One region of the Intestinimonas sp. MSJ-38 genome, then DNA from elsewhere that is predicted to be linked to it. Evidence: a T-box and tRNA genes for the amino acid it is inferred to sense, from the RefSeq annotation. Region 1 holds a T-box; the other holds one or more tRNA genes.
The links. A T-box is a leader RNA that pairs with one kind of tRNA and senses whether it is charged. The one in region 1 lies ahead of tyrS (tyrosine--tRNA ligase), so its partner is inferred to be a tRNA-Tyr.

Region 1 (4,412 bases):
CTGATTCTTATTCTGCTCACCGGTTATCTCATCATCTATAATGTGTTTCAGATTTCTGTGGCAGGGGATATCCACTTTTACGGTTTACTGAAAACCATTGGCACCACGCCCCGGCAGCTGCGTCGGATCATCCGAATCCAAGCGCTGATCCTTTCGTTGATGGGCATTCCCATCGGTCTGGTGCTGGGCTGGCTTCTGGGAGGGGTTCTCACCCCGCTGGTGGCGGCCCGCCTCAACGGAGTCACTGAAATGGTATCGGTCAGCCCGGTTCTTTTTGCAGCATCGGCCGCCTTTGCTTTGGTGACCGTTTTCATCTCTTGCAGGCGCCCGGGAAAGGTGGCGGGAAGGGTCTCGCCGGTGGAAGCGGTGCGTTATACCGAAGGAAAAGTTTCCCGCAGTAAGGAGAAAAAAGAAGATGGGAAGGTATCCCTGTTGTCCATGGCCTGGGCCAATCTGGGGCGCAATCGGGGAAAAACCGCTGTGACCATGCTTTCTTTGGCTTTGGCGGTGGTGCTTCTCACCATGACGGTCACCTTTGCCGGAAGCTTTGATATGGAAAAATTCATTTCCGGATTTACTGCCAGTGATTTCATTGTGGCGGACGGGGGAAAATTCCAATCCACGGATAGCTTCAGTGAGGAAACGGCCGTGCCGGAAGAGGTGATCGATGTCATTGATGCCCAGGGAGGCATTACAGAGAGCGGCAGAATCTATGGCAAAGTGACCCCCGTTGAGGAATTTGTCACCGAAGATTATTACCGTTCGGTTCAGAGCCAGTGGAACTCTCAGGAGCAGATCGATTCCATGATCGGTTATATGGAGCGAACCCCGGAGGGGCTTTTGGCAGACAGGGCCCAGCTTTATGGCATGGAGTCTTTTGCTCTGGACCATTTGACTGTGCTGGAAGGCGATCTTTCCGCTCTCAGTCAGCCGGATAGTTACGCCATGGCCGCAGTCTATCCGGAAGACGACTATGGGAAAGCAGAGGAGAACAGCCACTGGGCCAAGCTGGGAGACAAAGTGACTTTGCGGTATGTGGAGCGATATGAGTATTATGATCCCATTACCGGCCAGGTCTACGAGAAGTTAGAGGATGTTCCCAACGAGGTAAATTGCATTGCGCGGGCAGTAGAATACCGGGATGTGGAATATACGGTGACCGCCTTGGTGACCGTTCCCAATGCGTTCAGCTATCGCTATTTTGGCGCAGATGAGTTTGTTCTGGGAGCAGATGCCTTTGTCCGTGATACCGGTACCCGCTGTGTGATGTACTATGCTTTCGATACGACGAAAAAGTCCAATGCATCCATGGAGAGTTTTCTTCAGGATTACACGGAAAACCAAAATCCTCAGTTGGATTATGAGAGCAAAAGCACCTATGCCGGGGAATTTGAAAATGTGCGCCGGATGTTTTTGATCCTGGGCGGGGCCTTGAGTTTTGTGGTGGGGCTGGTGGGTGTATTGAACTTCTTCAATGCCATTCTCACTGGGATTGCAGCTCGCCGGCGGGAGCTGGCGGTGCTCCAGTCCATCGGCATGACCACCCGGCAAATGCAGATCTTGCTGTCTTTGGAAGGACTGCTGTATACGCTGGGGGCCGCCGTTTTGGCAACGGTGCTGGTGCTCATTGCTGTGCCCTTCTTGAGCAGAACCTTAAACCATATGCTGTGGTTTTTCACCTATCGTTTTACGGTTTGGCCTATTTTGATGATTTTGCCGCTGTTTGCGGTGATGGGTGCGGCGATTCCTCTGTTCAGTGGCCGGGCGGCCCGGCGCCGTTCCGTGGTGGACCGTCTGCGGCAGGAATAAAAGTCAACAAGCCTTTGGGAGTCTGTCTTGGGCAGGCTCTCAAAGGCTGTTTTTTCCATTTGTACAATTCTGCTCATTGGTGTAAAATAAAGATGCTGCGCCAGCTTTCCGAGCTTTCGGTGGGGTTTTTATCCCAGGCGGAGCGAGGTCTGGCGGCCATCAGCCTCAATTAGAATATTTATATGTTATCGAAGGGGTGCTCCATGCTTGGATCGATGAACAGGAATATACCCTGTATCCCGGCGACAGCATGTGGATTTCTTCCAACTGTAAGCATAAATGGCAGAACAACACTTCCCAGATGGTGAAGATCTTTTCCGTGGGCATCCGGCTGGAGCATCCGCCGGAACAGGCCGATGGTTGACAAACGGGGAAAAACAGGATAAAATAAGCTCTATCAAATGCGATGATCGGAAAAAGTAGCAGGAGCGCTTGGCTGCAGAGAGGCCGTGGTTGGTGGAAACGGCTGCAAGGATCTTGTGAAATACCTCCGTGAGCGGGACCCCAAAACCCACGAAGGGGAGTAGGCGGTCACAGGTGCGCCTGTTACAGCGCAGGAGTGTGTTTGCACTCGTGGAGGCGTCTTTCCGCAAGGGGGACGCAAATAGAGGTGGTACCGCGGATTTTTCGCCCTCTGCTTATTTTTGGCAGAGGGCGTTTTTGCGTTCCTGCCCCCATAGGAGGAATGAATCAATGACAGTGTATGAGGAACTGAAAGCCCGAGGCCTTGTGGCCCAGGTGACAAACGAAGAAGAGATCTCCAAGATGATCAACGAAGGCAAAGCGGTGTTTTACATCGGCTTTGACTGCACAGCCGACAGCCTGACCGCCGGTCATTTCATGGCCCTGACCCTGATGAAGCGGCTGCAGATGGCGGGCAACCGGCCCATCGCCCTCATCGGCGGCGGCACTACCATGATCGGCGACCCCTCCGGCCGCACCGATATGCGGAAGATGCTCACCAAGGAAGACATCGATTACAACGCCCAGTGCTTCAAGCGCCAGATGGAGAAATTCATCGAGTTCGGCGAAGGCAAGGCCAAGATGCTCAACAACGCCGATTGGCTGCTGAAACTGAATTATGTGGAGCTTCTGCGGGAAGTGGGCGCCTGCTTCTCGGTGAACAATATGCTGCGGGCCAAGTGCTATGAGCAGCGGATGGAAAAGGGTCTGTCCTTCCTGGAATTCAACTACATGATCATGCAGTCTTATGACTTCTATCATCTGTTCCAGCACGAGGGCTGCAATATGCAGTTTGGTGGCGACGACCAGTGGAGCAATATGCTGGGCGGCACCGAGCTGATCCGCAAAAAGCTGGGCAAGGATGCCCACGCCATGACCATCACTCTGCTCACCGACTCCCAGGGCAACAAGATGGGCAAGACCGCTGGCAACGCCGTGTGGCTGGACCCCAACAAGACATCGCCCTACGAGTTCTACCAGTACTGGCGGAATGTGGAGGATGCCGATGTGCTCAAGTGCATCCGGATGCTCACCTTCCTGCCCCTGGAGCAGATCCAGGAGATGGACAGCTGGGAAGGCGCACAGCTGAACCAGGCCAAGGAGATTCTGGCCTTCGAACTGACCCGGATGGTTCATGGGGAAGAGGAAGCCCAGAAGGCCCAGGAAGCCTCCCGTGGTCTCTTTGCCGGCGGGGGCGACACCAGCAACATGCCTTCTACCACACTGACATCTGCCGATTTGCAGGGTGGCGCCATCGGCCTGCTGGATCTGATGGTCAAGTGCGGCCTGACGCCTTCCAAGGGCGAGGCCCGGCGTCTGATCACCCAGGGCGGCGTGCTGGTGAAAGGGGTAAAGGTCACCGATCCCACCGTGCGTTTTACCGCCCAGGATCTTGCTCAGGAGTTTATCATCAAAAAGGGCAAAAAGGTCTTCCATCTGGTGCAGATGGGAGAATAACAGACAAAAAAAGAAGCCCCAAAAGGGCTTCTTTTTTTATGCGTTCAGCAGATGAACATGGCATCGCCAAAGCTGAAGAACCGGTATTTTTCCTCCACGGCCTGGCGATAGGCATTGAGAATGTTTTCCCGACCGGCCAGAGCGGAAACCAGCATCACCAGAGTGCTCTCCGGCAGATGGAAATTGGTGATGAGGGCGTCCAGCCCTTTGAAGGTATAGCCGGGATAGATGAAAATATCGGTGTTGCCTTCCCCGGGGTGCGTTACATGGTTTTCATCGGTGACGGTTTCCAGAGTACGGCAGGAAGTGGTGCCCACGGCGATGACCCGGTGTCCCGATTGCCGGGCCTGGTTGATGATTTCCGCCGACTGGGGGGTGATGAAATACTGTTCCGAATGCATCACATGGTCGGTGATCTCCTCTTCTTTCACCGGGCGGAAGGTGCCCAGGCCCACATGGAGAGTGACGGGGGCAAAGACCACGCCTTTTTCCCGGATGCGCTCCATCAGCTCCGGGGTGAAGTGGAGCCCGGCCGTGGGAGCGGCAGCGGAACCAGGTTCCCGGCAATAGACCGTCTGATACCGGTCCGGGTCGGAAAGGTGCTCTTTGATGTAGTGGGGCAGGGGCATTTCTCCCAGTTCCTCCAGAATTTCCAGGAAGATGCCTTCATAGCGGAAGGAGAT
Region 2 (4,412 bases), on a different contig from region 1:
TGAACGGACTGTAAAGACCCCCAAAAGAAAAGCCGGGACGCTGTTTGCGCCCCGGCCCCTTTTGTTTTGGTTGTTAGCGGATGATTTCGCCTTCCACTTCACCGGCAATGCCGGCGGCGTTGGCTTCATCGGTATCGATGTGCATACGCAGCAGGAACTTGTCGGACACACGAACCACAGTCTCGTTAAAGACGACGGAACGCTCGCCGGAGGTCTTGACGCTGACCACATCCTTGTCCTTCAGGCCCAGCTTCTCAGCGTCGGCGGGAGTCATGTGGATGTGGCGCTTGGCAGCGATGACGCCGCAGGGAATGGTGACTTCACCGGCAGGGCCGACCAGCTTGACGCTGGGGGAGCCTTCGATGTCGCCGCTTTCACGGACGGGAACCTGGATGCCCAGAGCACGGGCGTCGGTGAAGGAAACTTCCACCTGGGAAGCGCTTCTTTCCGGCCCCAGGATGCTCATGTTCAGGGAACCCTTGGGTCCTTCCACCTTGACTTTTTCGTTGCAGGCAAACTGACCGGGCTGGCTCAGGTCCTTTTTGGGGGTCAGCTGATAGCCGGCGCCAAAGAGGGTGTCCAGATCCTTGCGGCTCAGATGCAGATGTCTTGCAGAGGTTTCGATGATCACATTGGCCATTGTTCTCTATCTCCTTTGTTCTTTGTTCCATGGGGGCAAATTGTTTGTTTCCTCTCTATAATTTAACACATCCCCGCCGGTTGCGCAACGGCGAGGGGAAAAATATTTGTGTCCCAGGGGTGTTTTTTCGCCCCACTTTTGGATTTTTCTCTTTTTTACCCATAGTTGTGACAAAATGCACCTTTACAAAGGGTATTCATCGGATTATACTATAAGCAAGTATCTTTACTTCTTTACACATTCTACAAATTCATTCGTGAGGTTAGAGGCCACATGGTTACCGATTTCCCCCGGACGCTGTCGCTTTTGCGGCAGGAGAAAAAACTCAGCCAAAAAAAGGCAGCCGAGGCACTGGGTATTTCCCAGGCGTTGCTGTCTCATTATGAAAACGGCGTACGGGAGCCGGGACTGAGCTTTGTGGTCCGGGCCGCCGACTTCTACGGCGTTTCCTGCGATTACTTGCTGGGCCGCACCATGTCCCGGGAAGGGGCCGCCATCTCGGTGGAAGAGCTGGGGGACCTTTCGGAGGAAAAGGGCAATGTGCTGCGGGGCAGTGTTTCTGCCATGCTCCAAAAGAAGCTGCTGGTCAACTCCTCCGGCATTCTGCTGGACATTCTGGGCAAAGTGGGCCACAAAGGCCTGATCGGCGATGTGTCGGCTTATCTGTCCGCCGCCATCTACAAGGCCTATCGCTATGTATATATGATCTCGGGGAAATATTCCGACACCATGTTCCCGGTAGCCGCCCATCTGTTTTCCGATCTGTGCGACGCCGAAATGAAAATGCGTGAATACCGCCTGCGTGCTCTGGCCTCCTCCAACCAGGACAGCCGGGAGCCGCTGGAGTTCCCCGACCTTTCCATCGACGGGCTCAGCCAGGAATATCCCAATCTGGCCCCCGCTCTTCTGTCGGTGCTCCACAATGTGTCCGAGTCTCTGGAGAAAATGGCCCCTGACCAAGAATAGGGGTCGAAAAATTTTCTCAAACTTTTTTGTAAAAACCCCTTGCCAAAGGGGAAAAGCTGTGGTATATTATATCTCGCGCCAGATGTGGTGGCAAACAAGCTGGTGTAGCTCAGCTGGTAGAGCAGCTGATTTGTAATCAGCAGGTCGGGGGTTCGAATCCGTCCACCAGCTCCAATTTCATATGGGAGAGTTCCCGAGTGGCCAAAGGGGGCAGACTGTAAATCTGTTGCGTTTCGCTTCGATGGTTCGAATCCGTCCTCTCCCACCAATGCCCGGATGCAATAGCGTCTGGGCATTTTTAATTTTCTCGCCCCTTAACCAGGGGTTAATTTTTTGCCCTTTTTCTGTCGTACCCCTCCGTTGCGTCTCCGCTGCCCCTCTGTTATGATGGAGGCAAAGGAGGGAGCTTCATGAAAATCAACGAAATCATCCGCACCCGCCGGCACTGCCAGGGATTGACCCAGGAAGCCCTGGCCCAGCTTCTGGGGGTCTCTTCTCCGGCGGTGAACAAATGGGAAAAAGGGCTGAATTATCCCGATATCACCTTGCTTCCCGCCCTGGCCCGGGCTCTGGGCGTGGATCTGAACACCTTGCTTTCCTTCCAGGATGACCTGACCCCGGAAGAGATCGGACGCTTTTCAGAACAAGTCACCATAGTGGCCCAGGAGCAAGGCTGTGCCGCTGCTTTCCAGCTGGCCCGGGAAAAGATGCAGGAATTTCCCTCCTGTGATCTTCTGACCTACACCATGGCTCCATTGCTGGAGGGGATTCTAAGTCTTTTTCCTCCAAAGGAAGAAGAAGCCGAACCCTTCCGCCAGGAAGTTTTGCAGCTTTATCAGCGAGCTGCAAACAGCCATGATCCCCAGATCAGCCAATGGGCCTGCGCTCTTCTAGCCGGCCGCTACATTGCCCAAAATCAACTGGAAGAAGCCAGACCTTTGCTGGAGCAGCTTCCTCAATCCCACAAAAACAAACAGCTTCTCCAGGTCTCTTTAGCCCGAAAAGAGGGAAACATTGCAGCCGCATGGACGCTGCTGGAGCAGGAACTCTTCACCCGGGGAAATGGCGTCCTGGAAGTGCTGAGCCACCTGATGGATCTGGCCGCAGAAGAAAAGGACCTGGATCGGGCCGAAGCCTTTGCCGCCGCTTCCCAAGGTACTGCGGAGGCTCTCCACCTTCCTGCTGCTTCCCGTCTTTCTCTTTCCTTCCAGCTGGCTCTTCTCCGTCAGGACGGCCCTCAGACCCTGGCTCTGCTGGAGGAGATCTTCCAGAGCATTCACCGCCCGGCTCCCTTTTCCGATTCCCCTCTCTACTGTCACTTGCCGGAAAAAGACGGAGCCAGCAAGGGCCAGCAGATGATGCTGCGCATGATGGTAAACGGGGTGGAAGAAGACCCGGCGTGTGCATTCCTCCGGGGCCTGCCCCAATATGCCCTTTGGATGAAAAAATGGCAAAAGAGTGCCTTTCCGAAATCCAACCCATAAAGAAGGGGCCCGCTCTCTAAAGCGGGCCCCTTCTTTGAGCGTGTCGAAAAAGTGGCTTAGGCCACTTTTTCGAGTTTTTGCAAGGGGCTGGCGGAGTGCCTCCGCTCCCATACTGCGCTCCCGCGCTGGGCAGGTCCGATGCAGAAAGGCAAAGAAAGTATGGCCGTCCGGCCACCGGACCAGCGGGGCGCCCCGCCCTTGAGAAGTGCAAAAAGCCACGCACAGGTCGTGGCTTTTTGCGGATTGATAGGGGTAGGGCGGACGACCCTTTTCGTTATATAGGTTTTTCGACAGTCTGTTTAATTATATTTCCTCCATCAGCTCCACAAGCTGGGCAAAATGATCGATGGCGGTATCGTAGTCTTCGGTATCTCCAAAGCCATAGCGGGCAAACACAAAAGGAATGTCTGCCTGCCGGGCCGCCTGGGAATCCCCCTGGGTATCTCCCACATACACCGGCTGTTTCAGACCATTGCGGCGGATGATGAGCTTGTTGTTCTCCCCTTTGGAAAGGCCGGTGGCCCCAAAGCACTCAATGTCCTTGAAATACTTTTCCAGGCCCATGGACCGGAAGAAGCACTGGATATACCCATCCTCGCAGTTGCTGACGATAAACAAGGGGAACTTGCGGCTGAGGGCCTGCAAGGTCTCCTCCACCTGGGGATAGAGCTTTCCGCCCCGCTTTTCCAGCACCTCATGCTCCTCCTGGCAGCATTCTTCCAGCAGCCGCTGCTGCTCTGTTTCCAGGCACATGGGGAACATCCGCCGGGCGATTTCGTCCATGGGCAGGCCCATATAGCCCTGAAGCTCCGAATACTCCAAAGGCCCCCGCAGATCGGAATGGGCTGCGATCACCTGATTCCAGGCCGCCAGAATCCCCTCCACTGCGTCCCACAAAGTGCCGTCCAGATCAAAAAGAATGCCGTCTGTTTTCATCTTGTTCTCCTCTGTCTCTTCCCTGTATTTTTCCTTTTGCATCATACCTTTTTCAAAAGAGAAAATCAATCCCCTTTCCTATCCCATCAAGCGAAAAAAGGCCAGGAGCAAAAGGAGCAGGCCGCTGCACCAGCCCACTTCCCGCTCTCCCCGCTTCCCCATCCGCCGGCCCAGAAAATGCCCCAGGCCCAGCAGTGTCAAAGTGGCCAGCAGGGAAAAAAGAAACAGCAGGCGTGGGTCCATGCCTCCCAGACCGGCTCCCACTCCGGCGGCGGCCCCATCCAGAGACAGGGCAGCTCCCAGCAAAAGACCTTCCCTGGGGGAAAGGCTGCGGGAGCCGTCGGCATCGGCCCGGGAGGGATCGGCATACAGGCATAAGATACACC

Region 2: it has a tRNA-Tyr gene. The T-box ahead of tyrS (tyrosine--tRNA ligase) is inferred to sense a tRNA for this amino acid. The anticodon was not compared.

What each region holds. Positions count from the first base shown of each region.
Region 1 is NZ_JAHLPO010000026.1:9,472-13,883, reverse strand. It holds gene KQI26_RS12830 (ABC transporter permease) at 1-1,809, shown strand, start outside; gene KQI26_RS12825 (cupin domain-containing protein) at 1,940-2,173, shown strand; T-box leader at 2,207-2,447, shown strand; gene tyrS (tyrosine--tRNA ligase) at 2,503-3,729, shown strand; gene queA (tRNA preQ1(34) S-adenosylmethionine ribosyltransferase-isomerase QueA) at 3,774-4,412, opposite strand, start outside.
Region 2 is NZ_JAHLPO010000014.1:30,666-35,077, forward strand. It holds gene pduL (phosphate propanoyltransferase) at 74-640, opposite strand; gene KQI26_RS09825 (helix-turn-helix domain-containing protein) at 914-1,606, shown strand; tRNA gene KQI26_RS09830 (tRNA-Thr) at 1,705-1,780, shown strand; tRNA gene KQI26_RS09835 (tRNA-Tyr) at 1,790-1,874, shown strand; gene KQI26_RS09840 (helix-turn-helix domain-containing protein) at 2,017-3,090, shown strand; gene KQI26_RS09845 (HAD family hydrolase) at 3,394-4,026, opposite strand; gene KQI26_RS09850 (manganese efflux pump) at 4,105-4,412, opposite strand, start outside.